DNA from 3 places in the Paenibacillus sp. FSL R5-0923 genome. Region 3 is predicted to be linked to each of the others. Evidence: a T-box and tRNA genes for the amino acid it is inferred to sense, from the RefSeq annotation. Region 3 holds a T-box; the other regions hold tRNA genes.
What was found. The T-box of region 3 lies ahead of ileS (isoleucine--tRNA ligase). A T-box ahead of a tRNA ligase gene usually reads a tRNA of that ligase, here a tRNA-Ile.
Positions count from the first base shown of each region.

Region 1 (8,135 bases), 1.8 Mb from region 3:
GTTCTTACACACATGTACCACCAGCAAATATGGCTCGGGTAAAGCAACGGCAACTCAACATTTAATAGATTAAATGTACCAATGAATTACCAATGAAACATATTGATCAATTGAATTTTTCGTGCTAAAATACCACAGTGTAATCATATAACTCTGGGTCCGCATGAGGCTTAGGGCATGAGAGGTGAAATTCAAAATGCAAGCAGCAATTCAACCAAAGTATAACTTAACTAAGGTAACCTGCGCATGTGGCAACTCTTTCGAAGCTGGCTCTGTTAAACAAGAGCTTCGTGTTGAAATTTGCTCCAGCTGCCATCCTTTCTTCACTGGCAAGCAGAAGTTCCTGGATGCCGGCGGTCGCGTTGATAAATTCAAGAAGAAATACGGTATCTAATTGGAATAGCCGCTTAGCGGCTTAATGGTTAGATCGAGCTCCCAGCTTTCTCGCTGGGGGCTCATTTTATGTCTTGGAGTTGATTTTTGTCCGAGCGTGAGCTATACTTATCTTCGCCGTGCTAGACGGGGAGGTAGCGGTGCCCTGTAACTCGCAATCCGCTGTAGCGAGGTTGAATTCCTGTTAGAGGTGCTATCGATGTGAGGCCTTGGTTCCTACGGGCTGTGTTGACGGTTGGGTCCTCCGCAATGAGTGCTTATGAACCTGGTCAGGTCCGGAAGGAAGCAGCCATAAGTAAGTTTACTCTTGTGCCGGAGGGTGGCCTAGCCCGAGCAGTCATGTAGGGTTGCCGCTTGGATCGTAGTCATCAATAACAGGTGCACGGTTTATAATTCTGTTTATAACAGCATCTTTGCCACAAGCAAAGATGCTTTTTGTTTTTGGTCAATAGCCGATGAATATAGTATAATAAATTTGCGACAAATGCCGGGAAAGAGGCAGCCTAAGAGAGGGTAATGCATAGTGGAACATATCGCGCTGTACCGTGCTTGGCGGCCGCAGTCGTTTCAAGACATGGTTGGACAACAGCACATTATCCAAACGCTGCAGAACGCAATTCGTGAACAGCGGGTTTCGCATGCCTATCTGTTCAGTGGTCCGCGGGGAACTGGTAAGACAAGTGCTGCTAAAGTCTTAGCGAAAGCGGTCAATTGTGAACGTGGGCCAGGTCCGGAGCCTTGCAACGAGTGTCCTTCCTGCTTGCGAATCACTGCGGGTAATGTGATGGATGTGCAGGAAATAGACGCGGCATCCAACCGGGGCGTAGAAGAGATTCGCGACCTCCGGGACAAGGTGAAATATGCACCTACCGAGGTGCGCCGTAAAGTGTATATTATTGATGAAGTGCATATGCTGACAACAGAAGCATTTAATGCGCTATTAAAGACATTGGAAGAACCGCCGTCACATGCAATGTTCATCCTTGCGACTACGGAACCTCATAAATTGCCAGCGACGATCATTTCTCGTTGTCAGCGTTTTGACTTCCGCAGAGTAGCTTTGGAAGAGCAGACGGCACATCTAAGTGCTATCTGTGAGAAGGAAGGGATTACAGCCGATGTTAACGCATTGCAGTATATTGCCCGCCTTTCTGATGGGGGTATGCGCGATGCAGTGAGTTTGCTGGATCAGATTTCATCTTTTACAGATGGCAAAGTTACGTACGAACAAGTGCTGGGGATGACCGGAGGGATACCCTCTGAGCAATTTGCACGTCTTGCCACTGCCATATTGGAAGGTGATATGGGTCTTCTGCTGGAGCTTGTTGAACAGCTTATGCATGAAGGTAAGAGTGCTGATAAATGTCTAGAGAATCTTATGTATTATTTCCGTGATTTATTGATGATTAAGATGGTACCTGGGGCCGATCAACTGACGGAGCGAGTGCTTAATCCCGCCGAGTTTAAAGATATGGCCACCGCATTTTCCCGGGATCGTCTGTTTCAGATCGTAGATACACTTAATAAGTACCTGGGTGAAATGAAATATGCTACTCATCCGCAGACTTTGTTTGAAGTCGCACTGATGAAGCTTTGTAGCTTGCAGCAAGAGGAAAGTGAGACCGCATCAGCTGCTCCGTTAGGTGCATTGCAGGCTGGGTCAGGGGCGAATGCTCCTGCAGTCCACTCTGGTGAACTGGATCTGCTCAAGAGACAGATTACTGCGCTGGAGAAAAAGCTGGAGCAGGCATTGCAGGCCGGTGGTATTTCCGGAGGTGGGCGAGATGGTGCCTCTTCTGCGAAATCGAATCCGACTCCAAGTTCTGCGCCTAGAATCTCTGCAACCTCCAAAATGCCTCCAAATGTTGATAAGTTTATTGCTGGTAAGGATAGTCCTGATTTTGCAGCTATCTATAAACAGTGGAGTCTTGTCTTGCAAGGGGTAAAAGAGGAGAAGGTAACGGTTCATGCATGGTTTGTAGACGGAGAACCTGTATCTGTAATGGACGACGCTGTGCTTGTTGCGTTTAAGAACACGATTCATCGTGATACAACGGAGAAGCCAGCAAACAGACAGGTCATTGAGAATGTGTTTGCAGCGCGTCTTGGTAAACCTTATAGACTGGTAACTATAATGCAGCGCGATTGGAACGAAGCCGCTCAAAAGTCAGTGGGACAGCCTAGCAAAGAAGAGTTGCGGCTAGAGCATGAACATGATACTGCAGATGCGAAATCTGAACCTTGGATTGATGAGGCTATCCAGCTTTTTGGAGAAGACCTTGTTGTCATAAAAGAGTAATGTAAGCATACTAGCGCAAATTGCGCATTCCAAAGGAGAGATGATGTATGAATAATATGAACCAAATGATGAAGCAAGTTAAGAAAATGCAGGAGCAAATGCTTAAGGCTCAAGAAGAACTAGGTGGCAAGGTGATTGAAGGCTCATCAGGTGGTGGAGTAGTTACAGTTCAAGTTAATGGCCACAAAAAGTTGCTTTCTATCCAAATCAAGCCAGAAGCTGTTGATCCGGAAGATGTTGAAATGCTACAGGATTTGGTAATCACTGCAGTTAATGATGCTTTGACTCAAGCTGAAGACCTTGCGAACAATGATATGGGTAAATTTACTGGTGGAATGAAGATCCCAGGCTTGTTCTAATTCACTCACTCCACTTTCGTCTAAAGGAGAATTATTAATTTGTATTATCCCGAACCGCTAGCCAAGCTGATCGATGCTTTTACGCGCTTGCCCGGGATTGGGCCGAAGACAGCCGCCCGGTTAGCTTTTCATGTGCTTAACATGAAAGAGGATGACGTCATTGATTTTGCTAAAGCGCTAGTAAGTGTCAAGCGTAATCTTCATTATTGCTCCGTCTGCTGTAATATTACGGATACGGACCCGTGTAAGATATGTCAGGACAAAACTAGAGATCCTTCAGTAATCTGTGTGATCCAAGACTCCAAGGATTTGGTGGCAATAGAACGAACCAAAGAGTTTAATGGGTATTATCACGTTCTTCAGGGTGCGATTTCACCTATGGAAGGTATAGGCCCTGATGATATTCGCTTGAAGGAATTATTGACTCGTTTGAGTGATGAAAGAGTGAGTGAGCTTATCATGGCGACCAACCCCAACATTGAGGGTGAGGCAACGGCGATGTATATTTCTCGTCTAGTTCGGCCTTTTGAGATTAAAATCACCAGAATAGCCCATGGCTTACCTGTTGGTGGCGATCTTGAATATGCCGACGAGGTTACCTTGTCCAAAGCGTTGGAAGGTCGTCGTGAGCTATTCTAGTAGCTCTAAAGTCGTGTTTTTCAAAAGGAGGCCCCCTGGGCCTCCTTTTTTTGTTCTAAGTTTGTCCCTATCCCGATATGAATGAGAATAACGAGATGTAATTTTGCATCGAAATTATTCTGAGGAGGAATGAGTAATGGGATGGTGGACCTCATTGTGGCGGGGAGCAGATGAAGAACAGGGTAGAAAAGATACGGAGGGCTGGGAAACGTTGCTGGAGGTTCGTAAGGCGCAATCTGAGTGGGAGAGAGCGTACCTAATGTTTGATGAAGCGTTGGGTCAAGATCAAATTGATTATGCTATTTATATTTTAGAGGCAGCAGAGCGTAAGTATCAGATACATCTCAAACATGCAAAGAGCATTGGATTAAATAGCAGTCAGATGTAGGCGCTAACCAAATGGAGATATAGGAGGGATCAACATGCTAAGAATGTTAGCTATAGGAGTACTGGTCATATCGGTTGTATTGTTAAGTGTAATTGTATTCCGGAAAAAACTTGGCTTTGGATGGCTTAGTCTGTTCGGAGCTCATTTGGTACTGGCTGCGCTCGCGATATATGTAGTGAATTTCTCGGGTTTAATCACACAAGTTCATATTCCCCTGAATCCCGCAACCATAGGCGCAGTAACGGTTCTTGGTCTTCCAGGCGTAGTAATGTTAATAGGATTAAGAATTATTTTGTTTTAATGCTTGACGTGAGTTTGAAAAATATGATACATTAAGTCTCGCCCCTTTGGACAAGATGTTGATTAACAACTTGCTGAAACGGTAAGCGAAAAAAAGAAATTAAAAAAACGCTTGACGAAAACAAAGGTGCTGTGATATATTATAAAGGTCGCTGCTGACAAGCAACGACAACGAAAGATGAGACATTGATCTTTGAAAACTGAACAACGAGTGAGTGGGAAATCACGAAAGTGAAATCCGGAATTAGAGAATTAATTTTCTCGTCAGATGTTTCAAAATGAGCATATCGCTCTTTTCAATACTAATTGGAGAGTTTGATCCTGGCTCAGGACGAACGCTGGCGGCGTGCCTAATACATGCAAGTCGAGCGGAGTTATTTTGAAAGCTTGCTTTCAAAATAACTTAGCGGCGGACGGGTGAGTAACACGTAGGCAACCTGCCCCTTAGACTGGGATAACTACCGGAAACGGTAGCTAATACCGGATAATTTCTTTTTTCTCCTGAAGAAAGAATGAAAGACGGAGCAATCTGTCACTGAGGGATGGGCCTGCGGCGCATTAGCTAGTTGGTGGGGTAACGGCCCACCAAGGCGACGATGCGTAGCCGACCTGAGAGGGTGAACGGCCACACTGGGACTGAGACACGGCCCAGACTCCTACGGGAGGCAGCAGTAGGGAATCTTCCGCAATGGACGAAAGTCTGACGGAGCAACGCCGCGTGAGTGATGAAGGTTTTCGGATCGTAAAGCTCTGTTGCCAGGGAAGAACGTCCGGTAGAGTAACTGCTATCGGAGTGACGGTACCTGAGAAGAAAGCCCCGGCTAACTACGTGCCAGCAGCCGCGGTAATACGTAGGGGGCAAGCGTTGTCCGGAATTATTGGGCGTAAAGCGCGCGCAGGCGGTCATTTAAGTCTGGTGTTTAAACCTTGGGCTCAACCTGAGGTCGCACTGGAAACTGGGTGACTTGAGTACAGAAGAGGAAAGTGGAATTCCACGTGTAGCGGTGAAATGCGTAGATATGTGGAGGAACACCAGTGGCGAAGGCGACTTTCTGGGCTGTAACTGACGCTGAGGCGCGAAAGCGTGGGGAGCAAACAGGATTAGATACCCTGGTAGTCCACGCCGTAAACGATGAGTGCTAGGTGTTAGGGGTTTCGATACCCTTGGTGCCGAAGTTAACACAGTAAGCACTCCGCCTGGGGAGTACGGTCGCAAGACTGAAACTCAAAGGAATTGACGGGGACCCGCACAAGCAGTGGAGTATGTGGTTTAATTCGAAGCAACGCGAAGAACCTTACCAGGTCTTGACATCCCTCTGAATCCACTAGAGATAGTGGCGGCCTTCGGGACAGAGGAGACAGGTGGTGCATGGTTGTCGTCAGCTCGTGTCGTGAGATGTTGGGTTAAGTCCCGCAACGAGCGCAACCCTTAACTTTAGTTGCCAGCAGGTAAGGCTGGGCACTCTAGAGTGACTGCCGGTGACAAACCGGAGGAAGGTGGGGATGACGTCAAATCATCATGCCCCTTATGACCTGGGCTACACACGTACTACAATGGCCGGTACAACGGGAAGCGAAACCGCGAGGTGAAGCCAATCCCATCAAAGCCGGTCTCAGTTCGGATTGCAGGCTGCAACTCGCCTGCATGAAGTCGGAATTGCTAGTAATCGCGGATCAGCATGCCGCGGTGAATACGTTCCCGGGTCTTGTACACACCGCCCGTCACACCACGAGAGTTTACAACACCCGAAGTCGGTGGGGTAACCCGCAAGGGAGCCAGCCGCCGAAGGTGGGGTAGATGATTGGGGTGAAGTCGTAACAAGGTAGCCGTATCGGAAGGTGCGGCTGGATCACCTCCTTTCTATGGAGAATCGTCTTCTGCAATGAAGACATTCAAATCGGAAGCTAAGCTTCCACAATAGAACCTTCGGGTTCGAACACTCACTCGTGTTCAGTTTTGAAAGAGCAAGTCTCTTTCGTATGCGTTTGGTGGCGATAGCGGAGGGGTTCCACACGTACCCATCCCGAACACGACCGTTAAGCCCTCCAGCGCCGATGGTACTTGGACCGAAGGGTCCTGGGAGAGTAGGACGCCGCCAAGCGGACAACCATTCTTTGGTTGATTCACAATATTATATATGTTATATGGGCTTTTAGCTCAGTTGGTTAGAGCGCACCTCTGATAAGGGTGAGGTCGGTGGTTCGAGTCCACCAAGGCCCACCATATGACATTATATCCTTTTATGGGGCCATAGCTCAGCTGGGAGAGCGCCTGCCTTGCAAGCAGGAGGTCAGCGGTTCGATCCCGCTTGGCTCCACCATAATTTTTAATTCAATACCTTCTTTAAACTTGATCCTTGAAAACTGGATACCGAAACGAATTTGCGTTTTAGAACATCTTTTAGCAACTTGTGCAAACAAGTAAATGTTATTAGTGAGATTTTTCTTAGGGAAAATCGAGGTTAAGCTAATAAGAGCACACGGAGGATGCCTAGGCGCCAGGAGCCGACGAAGGACGTGGCGAACAACGAAACTGCCTCGGGGAGCTGTAAGCAAGCTTTGATCCGGGGGTGTCCGAATGGGGAAACCCAGCTGTGGTAATTCGCAGTTACTCATCTCTGAACACATAGGAGATGTAGAGGCAGACCAGGGGAACTGAAACATCTAAGTACCCTGAGGAAGAGAAAACAATAGTGATTCCGTCAGTAGCGGCGAGCGAACGCGGAACAGCCTAAACCTAAGAGCTTGCTCTTAGGGGTTGTGGGACGTCTCACATGGAGTTACAAAGGAATATGGTAGGTGAAGAGGTCTGGAAAGGCCCGCGATAGAGGTAAAAGCCCTGTAACCTAAACTGTGTTCTCTCCGAGACGGATCCCGAGTAGTGCGGGGCACGTGAAACCCCGTATGAATCCAGCAGGACCATCTGCTAAGGCTAAATACTACCTGGCGACCGATAGTGAAACAGTACCGTGAGGGAAAGGTGAAAAGCACCCCGGAAGGGGAGTGAAATAGAACCTGAAACCGTGTGCTTACAAAAAGTCAGAGCCCTATCTATGGGTGATGGCGTGCCTTTTGTAGAATGAACCGGCGAGTTACGTTTAACATGCAAGGTTAAGTCGAGAAGACGGAGCCGCAGCGAAAGCGAGTCTGAATAGGGCGACTTAGTATGTGGACGTAGACCCGAAACCGTGTGATCTACCCCTGTCCAGGGTGAAGGTGCGGTAACACGCACTGGAGGCCCGAACCCACGCATGTTGAAAAATGCGGGGATGAGGTGGGGGTAGCGGAGAAATTCCAATCGAACTCGGAGATAGCTGGTTCTCCCCGAAATAGCTTTAGGGCTAGCCTCGGTATAAGAGTAGTGGAGGTAGAGCACTGATTGGGTGCGGGGTCCGCAAGGATTACCAAGCTCAGTCAAACTCCGAATGCCATATACTTATTGCCGGGAGTCAGACAGTGAGTGCTAAGATCCATTGTCAAAAGGGAAACAGCCCAGACCATCAGCTAAGGTCCCCAAGTGTGTGTTAAGTGGGAAAGGATGTGGAGTTGCACAGACAACCAGGATGTTGGCTTAGAAGCAGCCACCATTGAAAGAGTGCGTAATAGCTCACTGGTCGAGTGACTCTGCGCCGAAAATGTAACGGGGCTAAACACACCACCGAAGCTATGGCTAGATACGTATGTATCTGGGGTAGGGGAGCGTTGTATGTGGGTTGAAGGTGTACCGTAAGGAGCGCTGGACAGCATACAAGTGAGA
Region 1 covers NZ_JBBPAT010000001.1:614,728-622,862, reverse strand. The annotation lists gene MKX35_RS02755 (radical SAM protein) at 1-65, shown strand, start outside; gene rpmE (50S ribosomal protein L31) at 197-394, shown strand; RNA gene ffs (signal recognition particle sRNA large type) at 511-779, shown strand; gene dnaX (DNA polymerase III subunit gamma/tau) at 917-2,692, shown strand; gene MKX35_RS02735 (YbaB/EbfC family nucleoid-associated protein) at 2,740-3,051, shown strand; gene recR (recombination mediator RecR) at 3,091-3,690, shown strand; gene MKX35_RS02725 (DUF2508 family protein) at 3,827-4,078, shown strand; gene MKX35_RS02720 (pro-sigmaK processing inhibitor BofA family protein) at 4,122-4,379, shown strand; rRNA gene MKX35_RS02715 (16S ribosomal RNA) at 4,682-6,239, shown strand; rRNA gene rrf (5S ribosomal RNA) at 6,364-6,480, shown strand; tRNA gene MKX35_RS02705 (tRNA-Ile) at 6,526-6,602, shown strand; tRNA gene MKX35_RS02700 (tRNA-Ala) at 6,624-6,699, shown strand; rRNA gene MKX35_RS02695 (23S ribosomal RNA) at 6,839-8,135, shown strand, end outside.
Region 1: it has a tRNA-Ile gene. The T-box ahead of ileS (isoleucine--tRNA ligase) is inferred to sense a tRNA for this amino acid. The anticodon was not compared.

Region 2 (8,135 bases), 990 kb from region 3:
TCTTCAAGGAATCTAGCATAGATAAAGCACCCTGGTACTGGATACCTGCCAATCATCAATGGTACCGCAACTATTTGACCTTATCCATCGTTGTAAAGACACTGGAGAGTCTGGATCTGAGCTATCCGAAGCTGAATACCCCCACACCTGACATATCGGAACTCATTTCTCCACGTCATTAATCCTTTGGACAGATCAACATCCATTACGGCACCAGAGATTGAATATGTTTTTACAGCCCAGCTGCGTCCTCAATGGCATTACTCAGTGAAGCTGAGTCGCGTACTTCTTTACCTTCGGTGTTGCTTTGACTAATCAGCTCAGAGACGGTAACGAATTCATAACCTTGTCTGCGGAGCTCGTCGATAATGAGTGGAAGTGCTTCATGTGTTTGTTTACAGGAATCACTGGCATGTAGAAGGACGATATCACCTGGATGCGCTTTTGTCGTTACACGCTTCACGATATTGTCTACGCCGATGTTCTTCCAGTCCAGGGAGTCTGTATCCCATTGAATGACCTTGTAACCGAGATCGTTGGCAACCTGAAGGACTCTTTTGTCAAAATCTCCATTAGGCATACGAATCAAATTAGGTTCAGTGCCGGTTAATTCGGTAAGTACGGTGTGAGCCGTTGAGATCTGTGTACGAATTTCTTCGTTGCTTAGTGTGCTGTAATTGACGTGTTTATGACCATGACTTCCAATTTCAAAACCTGCATTCTTAATGTTAGTTACAATGTCTGGGTGAGTCTTACTCCATGGAGACGATAGGAAGAAGGTGGCTTTGTCCACTTTCTTGTCTTCAAGTACCTTCAAAATTGGTTCGGGTCTTTTCTCCCCCCAGCTAATATCGAAGGTCAGGGCAATCAGCTTCTTCTCTGTTGGTACACTGTAGATCGCGGAAGGTCCGGATTCAGAAAAAACGGTTATGTTTCCCCTCTCGACATAGACAACTCCAGCAGCAAGAAGCACAGCGGCGAAGATATAGATGAATCGTTTAATCTTTTTGCCGCTGAATACATAAAAAGAATTCATAATGACAGCGCTCCTCTCCCATGCGAAATGCTTGTTTGTTCTAAATGTATGCTCGTACCGCAAGGTTATGACCTAAGAAACAGAGATCACAATTTCAGGAGGGTATTTATGTTGTCGTTCTTCACGTTTATTAAAGATCTAAAAACGATCCGGAAGGCTTTATTGCTATCCTGTCTGCTGTTCGCAGTAGGAGCGGTTATAGGGTGGGTAGCTACTAGCAGTCTGGAAAAGCTATTGGTTCAGCAATTAGAGGGGCTCAGTGAAATCAGTGGCAACCTTAGAGATTCTTCTAATCCGCAATGGAGCTTCTTTGTATTTATATTTTTGAATAACAGCATCAAGGGTGTTCTTATCATATTTTTAGGGGCGCTGTTCGGTATACTGCCAGCCATATTCTTATTTATTAACGGAGCGGTTATCGGCTATCTGATTCATTTATCAGCACTGCAAGGACAGGATTTATTCGAACTAATAGTAAAAGGACTGCTGCCACATGGGATTATAGAGATTCCAGCAATCATTATTGCTTGTGCATTTGGACTTCAGTTCGGCGGGAAAGTAGTTGCAAGTCTGTTTAGCTCATCCACTAAAAAAGTGAACAGAGGTGTTGATTGGTCTTCGTTCATGCGTCAAACACTTACGGCATCTATTTGGACAATAATCCTGTTATTTGTTGCAGCCATCATTGAAAGCACAATAACTTTTTCTCTTTTATCATAAAACTTCCGAGAATGGAGCATAACATTAAAGCTATTCATCCAAGGATTGCCTAAAGGTCAGAAGTATATAATCGTGACGAAACCATAAAGGGAATTTTTAATAATTATGGTTATAAAAAGAGTACTCCGGTTAATCTAGTGTAAGAGGATCTTAAGGCAGCTTTCTCCATGAGATGGACTAACTAATTATGTACAAGGGGTTTTTGGTTTTAGTGAATGTGTTACTTGCAACTTCATGAAGGAGGCCAAGCATATGTTGGGAATGTTGTTCAACGAAAAAGAATGCAAGGAACTGGATTATGTTTTGCGGAAAGAACTTGATGAGATGCTGTTAGATTTGAGCGATCAGCGCTTGGACCAAAATATCAGGCATGCCATCGCCAATAGATATAAGACTGTATTTCGTATGTATGCTCGTTTTGCTCCTCAGAAAGAGCTTTCCAAGTATGCGTGGGGTGGACGTTCTTCTCAGTATAAACACTAAGGATAAGCGGTAAATGCAAGAGTCTTATATGAATTTAAGATTTTTTAATAAAATAGCTTGACTAAAAAGGAGTGCTCGTGATAAATTATATCTCGCGCTCCTTTTGCTTGTGTAAAAGGGAAGCGGAAGGCAAGAAAAGTTGAAAAAAACTTTTTCAAAAAAAAGACTTGCCAAACAACGAAACACTGTGATATATTATAAAGGTCGCCGCTGACAAACAACGACGACGAAATGAGAGACATTGATCTTTGAAAACTGAACAACGAGTGAGTGGGAAATCACGAAAGTGAAATCCAAAATTAGAGAATTAATTTTCTCGTCAGATGTTTCAAAATGAGCATATCGCTCTTTTCAATACTAATTGGAGAGTTTGATCCTGGCTCAGGACGAACGCTGGCGGCGTGCCTAATACATGCAAGTCGAGCGGAGTCATTTTGAAAGCTTGCTTTCAAAATGACTTAGCGGCGGACGGGTGAGTAACACGTAGGCAACCTGCCCCTTAGACTGGGATAACTACCGGAAACGGTAGCTAATACCGGATAATTTCTTTTTTCTCCTGAAGAAAGAATGAAAGACGGAGCAATCTGTCACTGAGGGATGGGCCTGCGGCGCATTAGCTAGTTGGTGGGGTAACGGCCCACCAAGGCGACGATGCGTAGCCGACCTGAGAGGGTGAACGGCCACACTGGGACTGAGACACGGCCCAGACTCCTACGGGAGGCAGCAGTAGGGAATCTTCCGCAATGGACGAAAGTCTGACGGAGCAACGCCGCGTGAGTGATGAAGGTTTTCGGATCGTAAAGCTCTGTTGCCAGGGAAGAACGTCCGGTAGAGTAACTGCTATCGGAGTGACGGTACCTGAGAAGAAAGCCCCGGCTAACTACGTGCCAGCAGCCGCGGTAATACGTAGGGGGCAAGCGTTGTCCGGAATTATTGGGCGTAAAGCGCGCGCAGGCGGTCATTTAAGTCTGGTGTTTAAACCTTGGGCTCAACCTGAGGTCGCACTGGAAACTGGGTGACTTGAGTACAGAAGAGGAAAGTGGAATTCCACGTGTAGCGGTGAAATGCGTAGATATGTGGAGGAACACCAGTGGCGAAGGCGACTTTCTGGGCTGTAACTGACGCTGAGGCGCGAAAGCGTGGGGAGCAAACAGGATTAGATACCCTGGTAGTCCACGCCGTAAACGATGAGTGCTAGGTGTTAGGGGTTTCGATACCCTTGGTGCCGAAGTTAACACAGTAAGCACTCCGCCTGGGGAGTACGGTCGCAAGACTGAAACTCAAAGGAATTGACGGGGACCCGCACAAGCAGTGGAGTATGTGGTTTAATTCGAAGCAACGCGAAGAACCTTACCAGGTCTTGACATCCCTCTGAATCCACTAGAGATAGTGGCGGCCTTCGGGACAGAGGAGACAGGTGGTGCATGGTTGTCGTCAGCTCGTGTCGTGAGATGTTGGGTTAAGTCCCGCAACGAGCGCAACCCTTAACTTTAGTTGCCAGCAAGTAATGTTGGGCACTCTAGAGTGACTGCCGGTGACAAACCGGAGGAAGGTGGGGATGACGTCAAATCATCATGCCCCTTATGACCTGGGCTACACACGTACTACAATGGCCGGTACAACGGGAAGCGAAACCGCGAGGTGAAGCCAATCCCATCAAAGCCGGTCTCAGTTCGGATTGCAGGCTGCAACTCGCCTGCATGAAGTCGGAATTGCTAGTAATCGCGGATCAGCATGCCGCGGTGAATACGTTCCCGGGTCTTGTACACACCGCCCGTCACACCACGAGAGTTTACAACACCCGAAGTCGGTGGGGTAACCCGCAAGGGAGCCAGCCGCCGAAGGTGGGGTAGATGATTGGGGTGAAGTCGTAACAAGGTAGCCGTATCGGAAGGTGCGGCTGGATCACCTCCTTTCTATGGAGAATCGTCTTCTGCAATGAAGACATTCAAATCGGAAGTTAAACTTCCACAATAGAACCTTCGGGTTCGAACACTCACTCGTGTTCAGTTTTGAAAGAGTAAGTCTCTTTCATATACGTTTGGTGGCGATAGCGGAGGGGTTCCACACGTACCCATCCCGAACACGACCGTTAAGCCCTCCAGCGCCGATGGTACTTGGACCGAAGGGTCCTGGGAGAGTAGGACGCCGCCAAGCGGACAACCATTCTTTGGTTGATTCACAATGTTATATATGTTATATGGGCTTTTAGCTCAGTTGGTTAGAGCGCACCTCTGATAAGGGTGAGGTCGGTGGTTCGAGTCCACCAAGGCCCACCATATAACTTTATATCTTTTATGGGGCCATAGCTCAGCTGGGAGAGCGCCTGCCTTGCAAGCAGGAGGTCAGCGGTTCGATCCCGCTTGGCTCCACCATAATTTTTAATTCAATACCTTCTTTAAACATTGATCCTTGAAAACTGGATACCGAAACGAATTTGCGTTTTAGAACATCTTTTAGCAACTTGTGTAAACAAGTAAATGTTATTAGTGAGATGATTCCAAAAGAGAATGTCATTGTATGATATTTTCCTGCGGAAAAATCAAGGTTAAGCTAATAAGAGCACACGGAGGATGCCTAGGCGCCAGGAGCCGACGAAGGACGTGGCGAACAACGAAACTGCCTCGGGGAGCTGTAAGCAAGCTTTGATCCGGGGGTGTCCGAATGGGGAAACCCAGCTGTGGTAATTCGCAGTTACTCATCTCTGAACACATAGGAGATGTAGAGGCAGACCAGGGGAACTGAAACATCTAAGTACCCTGAGGAAGAGAAAACAATAGTGATTCCGTCAGTAGCGGCGAGCGAACGCGGAACAGCCTAAACCTAAGAGCTTGCTCTTAGGGGTTGTGGGACGTCTCACATGGAGTTACAAAGGAATATGGTAGGTGAAGAGGTCTGGAAAGGCCCGCGATAGAGGTAAAAGCCCTGTAACCTAAACTGTGTTCTCTCCGAGACGGATCCCGAGTAGTGCGGGGCACGTGAAACCCCGTATGAATCCAGCAGGACCATCTGCTAAGGCTAAATACTACCTGGCGACCGATAGTGAAACAGTACCGTGAGGGAAAGGTGAAAAGCACCCCGGAAGGGGAGTGAAATAGAACCTGAAACCGTGTGCTTACAAAAAGTCAGAGCCCTATTAATGGGTGATGGCGTGCCTTTTGTAGAATGAACCGGCGAGTTACGTTTAACATGCAAGGTTAAGTCGAGAAGACGGAGCCGCAGCGAAAGCGAGTCTGAATAGGGCGATTGAGTATGTGGACGTAGACCCGAAACCGTGTGATCTACCCCTGTCCAGGGTGAAGGTGCGGTAACACGCACTGGAGGCCCGAACCCACGCATGTTGAAAAATGCGGGGATGAGGTGGGGGTAGCGGAGAAATTCCAATCGAACTCGGAGATAGCTGGTTCTCCCCGAAATAGCTTTAGGGCTAGCCTCGGTATAAGAGTAGTGGAGGTAGAGCACTGATTGGGTGCGGGGTCCGCAAGGATTACCAAGCTCAGTCAAACTCCGAATGCCATATACTTATTGCCGGGAGTCAGACAGTGAGTGCTAAGATCCATTGTCAAAAGGGAAACAGCCCAGACCATCAGCTAAGGTCCCCAAGTGTGTGTTAAGTGGGAAAGGATGTGGAGTTGCACAGACAACCAGGATGTTGGCTTAGAAGCAGCCACCATTGAAAGAGTGCGTAATAGCTCACTGGTCGAGTGACTCTGCGCCGAAAATGTAACGGGGCTAAACACACCACCGAAGCTATGGCTAGATACGTATGTATCTGGGGTAGGGGAGCGTTGTATGTGGGTTGAAGGTGTACCGTAAGGAGCGCTGGACAGCATACAAGTGAGAATGCCGGTATGAGTAACGAAAAGATCAGTGAGAATCTGATCCGCCGAAAGCCCAAGGTTTCCTGAGGAAGGCTCGTCCGCTCAGGGTAAGTCGGGACCTAAGGCGAGGCCGAAAGGCGTAGTCGAAGGACAACAGTTTGAAATTACTGTACCACCGTAATCCGCTATGAGCGATGGGGTGACGCAGGAGGGTAGTGACGCGGACTGATGGATATGTCCGTCTAAGCAGTGAGGCTGATGTGTAGGCAAATCCGCACATCATTAAGGCTGGGCTGTGATGGGGAGCGAAAATTACAGTAGCGAAGGTCATGATCTCACACTGCCAAGAAAAGCCTCTAGCCAGGAGAAGGTGCCCGTACCGCAAACCGACACAGGTAGGCGAGAAGAGAATTCTAAGGCGCGCGGAAGAACTCTCGTTAAGGAACTCGGCAAAATGACCCCGTAACTTCGGGAGAAGGGGTGCCCCGGTAGTGTGAATAGCACGAGGGGGCCGCAGTGAAAAGGCCCAAGCGACTGTTTAGCAAAAACACAGGTCTGTGCGAAGCCGCAAGGCGAAGTATACGGGCTGACGCCTGCCCGGTGCTGGAAGGTTAAGGGGAGTGGTTAGGGGTAACCCGAAGCTATGAACCGAAGCCCCAGTAAACGGCGGCCGTAACTATAACGGTCCTAAGGTAGCGAAATTCCTTGTCAGGTAAATTCTGACCCGCACGAATGGCGTAACGACTTGGGCGCTGTCTCAACGAGAGATCCGGTGAAATTTTAATACCTGTGAAGATGCAGGTTACCCGCGACAAGACGGAAAGACCCCATGGAGCTTTACTGCAGCTTGATATTGAATTTGGGTACGATCTGTACAGGATAGGTGGGAGCCGTAGAAATCGGAGCGCAAGCTTCGGTGGAGGCGCCGTTGGGATACCACCCTGATCGTATCTAGGTTCTAACCTAGTACCCTAACCGGGTACGGGGACCGTGTCAGGCGGGCAGTTTGACTGGGGCGGTCGCCTCCTAAAGAGTAACGGAGGCGTTCCAAGGTTCCCTCAGAATGGTTGGAAATCATTCGAAGAGTGCAAAGGCATAAGGGAGCTTGACTGCGAGACCTACAAGTCGAGCAGGGACGAAAGTCGGACTTAGTGATCCGGTGGTACCGCATGGAAGGGCCATCGCTCAACGGATAAAAGCTACCCTGGGGATAACAGGCTTATCTCCCCCAAGAGTCCACATCGACGGGGAGGTTTGGCACCTCGATGTCGGCTCATCGCATCCTGGGGCTGAAGTAGGTCCCAAGGGTTGGGCTGTTCGCCCATTAAAGCGGTACGCGAGCTGGGTTCAGAACGTCGTGAGACAGTTCGGTCCCTATCTGTCGTGGGCGCAGGAAATTTGAGAGGAGCTGTCCTTAGTACGAGAGGACCGGGATGGACGTACCGCTGGTGCACCAGTTGTTCCGCCAGGAGCATGGCTGGGTAGCTACGTACGGACGGGATAAGCGCTGAAAGCATCTAAGCGTGAAGCCCCCCTCAAGATGAGATTTCCCAATTAGTAAGACCCCTTGAAGACGACGAGGTAGATAGGTTGGAGGTGGAAGTGCAGTAATGCATGGAGCTGACCAATACTAATCGGTCGAGGGCTTATCCTATACTTAAGACGCAAATTCAATTCGGATTCAGTTTTCAGGCATCAAGCCTGAGCATTTACGCTGTAAATGCCCGTTTGGTGGCGATAGCGGAGGGGTTCCACGCGTACCCATCCCGAACACGACCGTTAAGCCCTCCAGCGCCGATGGTACTTGGACCGAAGGGTCCTGGGAGAGTAGGACGTTGCCAAGCGGATATTCCCTGATAGCTCAGTTGGTAGAGCACTCGACTGTTAATCGAGTTGTCACAGGTTCGAGTCCTGTTCGGGGAGCCATGCTCTCATAGCTCAGCAGGTAGAGTGCTTCCATGGTAAGGAAGAGGTCACCGGTTCGAATCCGGTTGAGAGCTCCACAGATTTGCAAGGCCCGTTGGTCAAGGGGTTAAGACACCTCCCTTTCACGGAGGTAACATGGGTTCGAATCC
Region 2 covers NZ_JBBPAT010000001.1:1,436,308-1,444,442, forward strand. The annotation lists gene MKX35_RS06360 (PPK2 family polyphosphate kinase) at 1-182, shown strand, start outside; gene pdaB (polysaccharide deacetylase family sporulation protein PdaB) at 233-1,036, opposite strand; gene MKX35_RS06370 (stage II sporulation protein M) at 1,145-1,756, shown strand; gene MKX35_RS06375 (hypothetical protein) at 2,009-2,239, shown strand; rRNA gene MKX35_RS06380 (16S ribosomal RNA) at 2,598-4,155, shown strand; rRNA gene rrf (5S ribosomal RNA) at 4,280-4,396, shown strand; tRNA gene MKX35_RS06390 (tRNA-Ile) at 4,442-4,518, shown strand; tRNA gene MKX35_RS06395 (tRNA-Ala) at 4,539-4,614, shown strand; rRNA gene MKX35_RS06400 (23S ribosomal RNA) at 4,786-7,714, shown strand; rRNA gene rrf (5S ribosomal RNA) at 7,788-7,904, shown strand; tRNA gene MKX35_RS06410 (tRNA-Asn) at 7,911-7,986, shown strand; tRNA gene MKX35_RS06415 (tRNA-Thr) at 7,988-8,063, shown strand; tRNA gene MKX35_RS06420 (tRNA-Glu) at 8,075-8,135, shown strand, end outside.
Region 2: it has a tRNA-Ile gene. The T-box ahead of ileS (isoleucine--tRNA ligase) is inferred to sense a tRNA for this amino acid. The anticodon was not compared.

Region 3 (8,135 bases):
CTTAATGCCTGTTTCGTTACGCACGTTACGCGCCAGCTCAACGATTTGTCTCGCACTTTCCATATCCTCTTCCAGCTCTTTATCGATCAAGCTCTCATCAGCAACCGGATAATCTGCTAAATGCACACTTTCTCCGCCGCCAAGGTTCGTGAAGATATCTTCAGACAACATCGGTGTAAATGGAGCCATCAAAGACGCTGTCTTCAAAAGCACATGGGTCAGTGTACGGTAAGCATCCAGCTTATCTTCACCTAGACCACTACCCCAGAAACGGTCACGGGAACGACGGATATACCAGTTGCTCAGCTCATCTATAAAGTTCTCAATGCCTTTGGATGTATTCACGAAGTCATTTACTGTAAGTCCTTTGTCTACCAAAAGAATCAAGCTGTTCAGACGGGACAAAATCCAGCGGTCCAGCTTATGTTCCGATACTTTAAAAGGATGATCGGCAGGATCATAACCATCGATGCCGGCATAAAGCGTCAAGAACGCATGCGTATTCACCAGTGTATCTACAACTTTCGATTTGGTTTCCCCTACAAGACCACGAGAGAAACGTTTGTTATTCCACGGTGCACTATCGGATAGAATCGCCCAACGGAAAGCATCCGTGCCGTAATCGTTCATGATATCCCAAGGATCAATAACATTGCCTTTTGATTTGGACATTTTTTGACCATTCTCATCAAGGATATGACCGTGAGCAATAACAGCTTTATATGGAGCTTTACCTTTAAACAAGGTAGATACAGCTAGTAAGCTGTAGAACCATCCACGTGTCTGGTCGATCCCTTCACAGATCATATCCGCTGGATATTGATCATTCAGCTTATCCTCGTTCTCAAATGGATAATGACTTTGCGCAAATGGCATCGAACCACTATCGAACCAAACATCGATAACTTCTGGTGTGCGAACCATCTCTGCCCCTTCGCTGAAAGGACTGCGTAGCTTGATCTTATCTACAAAAGGCTTATGCAGCTCGATATCCTCAGGTACATCGCCAATCGCCATCGCTCTCAGTTCTTCAATGCTGTGTGGAGCGAACTCTTTGCCCGTTTCTTGACATACCCAAACATTAAGCGGTGTGCCCCAGTAACGATTACGGCTGATATTCCAATCCACCAGTTCATCCAGGAACTTCCCGAAACGGCCTTCACGTACATGATCAGGATACCAATCTACACTGTTGTTGTTAGCAATCAGCTGATCTTTGATCGCTGTAGTGTTGATGAACCAGCTGTCTGTTGCGTAGTACAAGAGTGGTGTATCACAACGCCAGCAGAACGGATAGCTGTGCTCGTATTTTTCTTTGCCGTAAAGCAGTCCTTTTTCAGACAAAGCTTTAACGATATCCAAATCGCAATCTTTCACGAAGCGTCCAGCAAAATCAGATACTACATCCGTATACTTACCGGAATTATCAACCACGTTCACGAAGCTGATGCCGTTCTCGCGGCAAGTCTTATAGTCATCTTCACCATGCGCTGGTGCCATGTGTACGATCCCAGTACCACTGGAATCTGTAACGAAGGAAGCACCTACGATGACATTGCTTTTCTCTGCCTTGATGTATCCGAATGGAGGAGCGTAGGTTTTGCCGATAAACTCGGAACCTTTATGTGTAGAAAGGACTGTGTGCTCGCCTTTCATTACTTCCTCCACCAAATTTTTGGCAACAATGTAGATACCGTCTTCTTGTTGTACACGTACATAATCCATGTCAGGGTTCATGGCTAACGCCATATGTGCTGGCAGCGTCCAAGGTGTAGTCGTCCAAGCTAGTACGTAGTCTCCACTGTCATCCAGTTTGAACTTTGCAGTCGCACTGAGATCCTTGACGGTCTTGTAGCCTTGGGCTACTTCATGGGAGCTTAGGGTAGTCTGACAGCTTGGGCAGTAAGGACTAACCCGATGTCCGCGGTAGAGCAACCCTTTGTCATGCACAGTAGCCAAGATGTTCCACACGCTCTCGATATATGTGTTATCCAAAGTTACGTAAGGATTATCTAGATCCGTCCAGTATCCGATACCCTCTGTAAACTCGCGCCATTGCTTCTCATAACCGAAGACGCTGTCTTTACATTCCTGAATGAATTTTTCTACGCCATATTCCTCGATCTCTTGTTTGCCGGAGATGCCAAGCTTCTTTTGTACGCCTAGTTCTACTGGCAAACCGTGTGTATCCCAGCCCGCTTTACGTACCACGCGGTAACCTTTCATCGTTTGGTAACGACCGATGAAATCCTTGATTACACGGCCCAGCACGTGCCCGATATGCGGTGCACCGTTCGCTGTTGGAGGACCTTCGTAAAATACATAGTTCGGACGTCCTTCACGATTCTCCATCGATTTACGGAACGTATTTTCGTCGCTCCATTTCTTCAGTATGCGGACATCTCTTGCCCGCGCTTTTTCTTTGACATCTACTTTTTGCATGTGATGGTCAATCCTTTCATGGTTTAGTCTGTAAAGCTCTTTTCGATCCTTGGGCAGTCTGGTTCAGCTCTTGCCTTCGGTACCCGAGCCGCGATCCCGCAGGGCAGCACTGGGTTCGGGGTGCCACTGGGACCGGCGAGTGAAACGCCGGTCTGCTCTAGCAGTGAAGGCCCCGCAGGCGAACCCGCCAGGGGAGCCTAAGAAGGGCCGCTCCTTCAGCCACATGAGTCCGTTCGCTTCCACCACCGTACCCATTTGCACGAGGCTTTACATTACGGGTGTCCAGAGGGCGGCAGCCCTTGGGGTCCCCCTTAGAAAGGGGGATTTAGGGGGATGGCCCGCCCCGGAACAACAAAATAAGCGTCATCCCACCCCCAAAGGGGCGAGACAACGCTCGCGATACCACCCTAATTCTGCGCATGAGCACATCCTTAAGGGGAGTGTATTCAGCACAATCTCAGTCCTGCGCGTAAATCTCATGCACAGGTCCGGTGTAACGTCCGGCGGACGGCTAAGCTTACGCACGATCAACGCTTCAGCTTAACTTCTAGGGGAAGATCTTCCGGCAGGGTTCGAACAATCGGCTCTCAGCAATCGCCGACTCTCTGGAGAACGTTACCTTGTCGTACTTGTCCCGTCATCGAATACATATAAACATTATACAGATATGTTCTATTTATAGACTTTTTAAGTCTAAATGTCAACAACCGCTAGCCAAATCCGCAATTAGGAGTATACCTGTGCAGGCGGAATACTTTATTATGATCGATTTTAGCGGAAAATAAAAATAGAGGGAATACTCCCTCTATTTAGCCGATTATAGCATGAAATTATAAATTAGAGGGAATTCCCCCCTATAAATTCAAGCAGCATTCATTCATCATAATGCATTAGATACGATGTAGAACATCATCCTTAAAAGTTACGCTCTCGCTTGCCTCACGACTCTCCAAGGCATTCCAGTCATCCTGTGACAACAGCTCGAGCTGTGCTTCCACCAATGTGCGGAAACGAGTGCGATAGATCGAAGCTTGCTTACGCAATTCTTCAGTCTCAATAGCAACCTTACGGGATTTGGATAACGCTTCGTTAATAATCCGATCCGCGTTCTTTTCCGCTTCTTTGATAATGAGCTGCGATTCCTTCTTGGAGTTGTTCTTCACATCATCCGCCGCTTCCTGAGCGACTAAGATCGTTTTCGATAAACTCTCTTCAATATTCACAAAATGATCTAAACGCTCTTGAATGGACAAAAGCTGATTCTGCAGCTCTTTGTTCTCACGGATGACACTTTCGTAATCCTTAATTACTTGATCCAGAAATTCGTTGACCTCGTCCTCATCATAACCGCGAAGTCTCCGAGAGAACTCCTTGTTATGTATATCGAGCGGTGTTAATGGCATGCTGTGCACCTCCTAGAAATTTCGGACCTTCTAAGTCTCTGAACCATACCTGCGCAGCAGACAAAGAAGAAAGACTGTACTTCAAGTAAAGGCAGAGGATGTATCGACGTTCCAACTGCCATTCATGGTTCGCCTCTTTCATAAAATATCGGCGTCCTGCTTTAAAAATGTTTGATTCCCTCGAAATAATCAATTTCGACAAGTAAAGCCGGATTCCTGCAAGGGATTCACACAAATTTACCAACCTGAACACGGTATCGGCCCTTTTTCGTCAAACTACCAACCTCTAGAACCTTGAATCGACCAAATCCTTGAATAGATACCATGTCACCATCTTTAAGTCCGCAGGAAGGGTCTTCTTCCACTTTCCAATTTACCCGAACGCGCCCAGCCTTGATGGGAGCAAGAATTTTGCTTCGGCTAAGCCGTGTTACATCTGCGGCTATGCCATCCAATCGTAGGGACGCTACAGTCAAATCCATCATTTCCAGCTTCACCTCACTATTACGCAAGGCAGAAAGTGGCAATACCTCCGTGCTCACCTGTATTCGGTGTACTCCAGTTAAATTCATGTCTAAATAATCTGCAATATCTGCAGCTACTACCACATGACAACCATCGTCCAGAACATGAATATCACCGATTTTTCCACGTTTTACTCCAAGACCCAGAATAGAGCCCATGTAGTCCCCATGCTCTAACGCCAGAAACTTTTGCTCACCAGAGGTTATCGCAAGAACGCTCAGCTCCATGTCCTCATGATCCAGATCACGGTAATCAGGCGCAATGAGTGCTCGCTTCCGCTCTGCCTCAGGGTGGCCGCCTTCCCATCTAACGATAACATCTGGATGTCGATTGACCAGACTTTGCAGAATAAATCCTTGGCGCGGATCTAGAAATTCGGTCAGTTTCGTCTCATGATATTCTCCAGCATGGGTAACCCATTCCCAAGCCTTGTCCACAAATTGTCTTTCATCGGGATGAAAATGCCCGTAAACTTCTGTCTTCATCACTTCTGCCTAAAAAATTAAGTGCAAAATGGATTTGAGTCCACCTGCCGCAAATTCCAAGACGAATAGTGCAATGATCGGGGAAATATCAAGCGTACCAAAGAGTGGCGGAATAAACCGACGAAATGGTGTCAAATACGGCTCAACAAGCTTGCTCAGCAGTTCTCCGATAAAGTTCTCACGAACGTTTGGTAACCACGACATCAGTACGTAGAAAATAATCATGTAAAAATAAATATTAAACAGCATATCAATAATGTAATCAATTTGGGGCAAAGCTCATTCACCTCATTCTGTTATAGTCTGGATCGTCACCTAGGATTTCCGTAATGGCACCTTGAATTTCAACGGTATCTGGCGTGCACATAAATATATTGCCCCCAATTTTAGAGATTCCTCCCCCAAGGGCATAAACGGTTCCACTTAAAAAATCAATAATTCTCATTGCCTGATCATTACGGACACGCTGAAGATTGATCACTACCGTCCGGTGAGAACGGAGATGGTCCGCAATTTCCTGAGCCTCATCGTACGAACGTGGCTCATAAAGTACAACTTTTACATTCTTCTGCGAATGGATACTGACAACGTTGCCCCTTTGATTTTTGCGGGTTTCGACAGGGGCTGGCTCATACTCATCCTCTTCGTGGATTTGCTCCCGCTCCACAACTTCTTCTTCCTCCTGCAAGCCCAAAAAACTCATAAATCGGTTCATAACGCTCATCACGATCCCTCCTAATGGCCTACTAACACCGTACCTAGGCGTACCCAGGTGGCTCCTTCCTGTATCGCCACTTCAAAATCATTCGACATTCCCATTGATAGCTCCGTAATCGGTTCAGGTGTCAAAGCAAGTTGATTGAGCTCATCGCGCAGCTCACGAAGTCCGCGAAATACAGGGCGGGTAAGCTCCGGATCACCTTCTAAAGGTGCCATCGTCATTAGTCCAATTACTTTTACACGGTCTAGACTAGCAATTTCACGCAAAAATCCAGGTACCGCCTCAGGCGACAGACCAAATTTCGTATCTTCTCCAGAGATGTTTACTTGAAGAAAGACATTCACTTCTTGATCTGCGGCAATCGCCTTTTTGTGTAATTCTTGCGCCAGAGATATCCGGTCCAAAGAGTGTATATATTGAAACTTGCCAATAACGTCTTTAACCTTATTGGTCTGCAAATGCCCGATAAAATGCCATGTCCCTTGGTCCCCTAAAACCTTCCATTTGTGCTCAGCATCCTGCCAGCGACTCTCGGCAATATGCTCCAGGCCTGCCTCCAATACGGAGGACACCATTTCCAGAGAAACATATTTCGTCACTGCAATTACCTTGACGTCATTTCGATCCCGGCCGCTTGCCGCGCAGGCACGTGCTACACGTTCCTCTACCTCAGCAATTCTCTCCTGCAGTGTTAAAGCCAACTTTCAACTCTCCTTTATTCCGATCCAGCTCGTCATCCTGCCTGTAACCCCATCTTCTTTACGATAAGAAAAGAACAAATCTTGATTACAGCTTGTACACCAAGATGTACATTCGATATGAGTCGGCAATATTCCTGCTTTAATCATAATGCGTCGATTCATTTCTTTCAAGTTTAGCATGTATTTGTTCTCATCTGTGTCAGATGTTCTGTACAGCTCCACAGTATTGGCTGTTTCTGTTGGCTTACTCAGATCACCTTCCAGTCTATGAACATGCTCCATCACATAATCGTCCACCTCATAACAGCAGTCACCAATGGATGGTCCGATCGCTGCAATAATGTCCTGCGCATGGCTTCCGTAAATGGTCTCCATTTTACTCACCATAGCGGCTGCAATCTGGGCCACAGTTCCCTTCCAGCCAGCATGGGCAAGACCGACGACTTGGTGCACAGGATCATAAAAATAAAGGGGTACACAATCCGCATAAAAAGAAGTCAGCAAAACTCCCGGTACATCCGTAAGCAAACCATCAGTTGCCTGAAATGCCGAGGTTCTATCCTTTTGACCCCGCCCACGATCGGCTTCCCTTACCACTGCTATTTCTGCTCCGTGGGTTTGTTCTCCACAGGTCCAAGCTTCCGGCTTGAAATCAAGAGCTTCCGCAAGCGCCCTCCGATTCGTTAAGACATCTTCCGGAGCATCCCCAACATGAAATGCACAATTCAGGCTGTCATAAGGCTTTTTGCTAGCCCCTCCCTGTCTACCCGTAAAACCTGCTGTAATTTCTCTATGCTCCACACGCCAAGGCTCCAGATGGAGCAGCATAGGTGTTTCCTTCCCCTGCACAAACGGTTCCATATCCTCACCTCCGCCTTAGTGTACCACATGTAAATACCCCTACAAAATGCCGCTTAAGCTAGAAGATCAAATTTACTAACTTTTAAGTCATGCCATTTCGAATCATTTTATAAAAAACAAAAAACGCACCTAATTAATAAGTGCGCCGTTCGCCTCGGTCCCCTCGTTCCAAATACATCGTTTCTCGCTCGTCCTGCCCTTGAGGCATTCTTGATTCTTCAATCTTTACAAGCACTACATCAGACCCGATTTTGACAATATTTCGCCATGGAATAATCAGATCGGTTCCGCCTCCGAACAACCCCATAAACCGAGTGTATCCGGGAATTACGATTGCATCAATGACACCTCGGCGTAAATCAAGCTCTAAGTCACTGATTTGGCCCAGCCGCTTGCCGTCCACAATGTTAATAACGTCCTTAGTCTGAAAATCAGAGATTTTCATTTTTTTGGCTGATCCTAAATAATCCTCGTTCATCTCACCACCCCTGTACAATCAGACCTATAGTCCAATATATGTTATGAAAGCTTGGCCACATGCATGAAATATCCCCACAAAGTGAGGCTATGCTTAGATGCTTACCAAGGTACTTTGCGGGGGCTCAATATAATTCCTGAAACAGTAAAAAGAGGAGATCACCCAAAATCCTTATCACGGATTCTGGATATCTCCTCATTTCAGACGATTTAAGACTTCACATGCTTTTGCATTTGCTGAATCGCAGATTTCTCTAGACGTGAGACTTGTGCCTGTGAGATACCAATCTCATCTGCGACCTCCATCTGTGTTTTCCCTTCGAAAAACCGCATGGATAAAATTCGTTTCTCCCTTTGACCTAACTTACGCATCGCTTCACGTAAGGCGATTTCTTCGATCCACGACACATCCTTATTCTTATCATCGCTAATCTGGTCCATTACATAAATAGGATCGCCACCGTCATGATAGATCGGTTCGAATAAGGACACTGGATCCTGAATAGCATCAAGGGCAAAG
Region 3 covers NZ_JBBPAT010000001.1:2,424,328-2,432,462, reverse strand. The annotation lists gene ileS (isoleucine--tRNA ligase) at 1-2,442, opposite strand, end outside; T-box leader at 2,818-3,092, opposite strand; gene MKX35_RS10785 (DivIVA domain-containing protein) at 3,333-3,845, opposite strand; gene MKX35_RS10780 (hypothetical protein) at 3,817-3,987, opposite strand; gene MKX35_RS10775 (YlmH family RNA-binding protein) at 4,073-4,855, opposite strand; gene MKX35_RS10770 (YggT family protein) at 4,865-5,104, opposite strand; gene MKX35_RS10765 (cell division protein SepF) at 5,139-5,579, opposite strand; gene MKX35_RS10760 (YggS family pyridoxal phosphate-dependent enzyme) at 5,591-6,277, opposite strand; gene pgeF (peptidoglycan editing factor PgeF) at 6,281-7,138, opposite strand; gene MKX35_RS10750 (YlmC/YmxH family sporulation protein) at 7,272-7,616, opposite strand; gene sigG (RNA polymerase sporulation sigma factor SigG) at 7,826-8,135, opposite strand, start outside.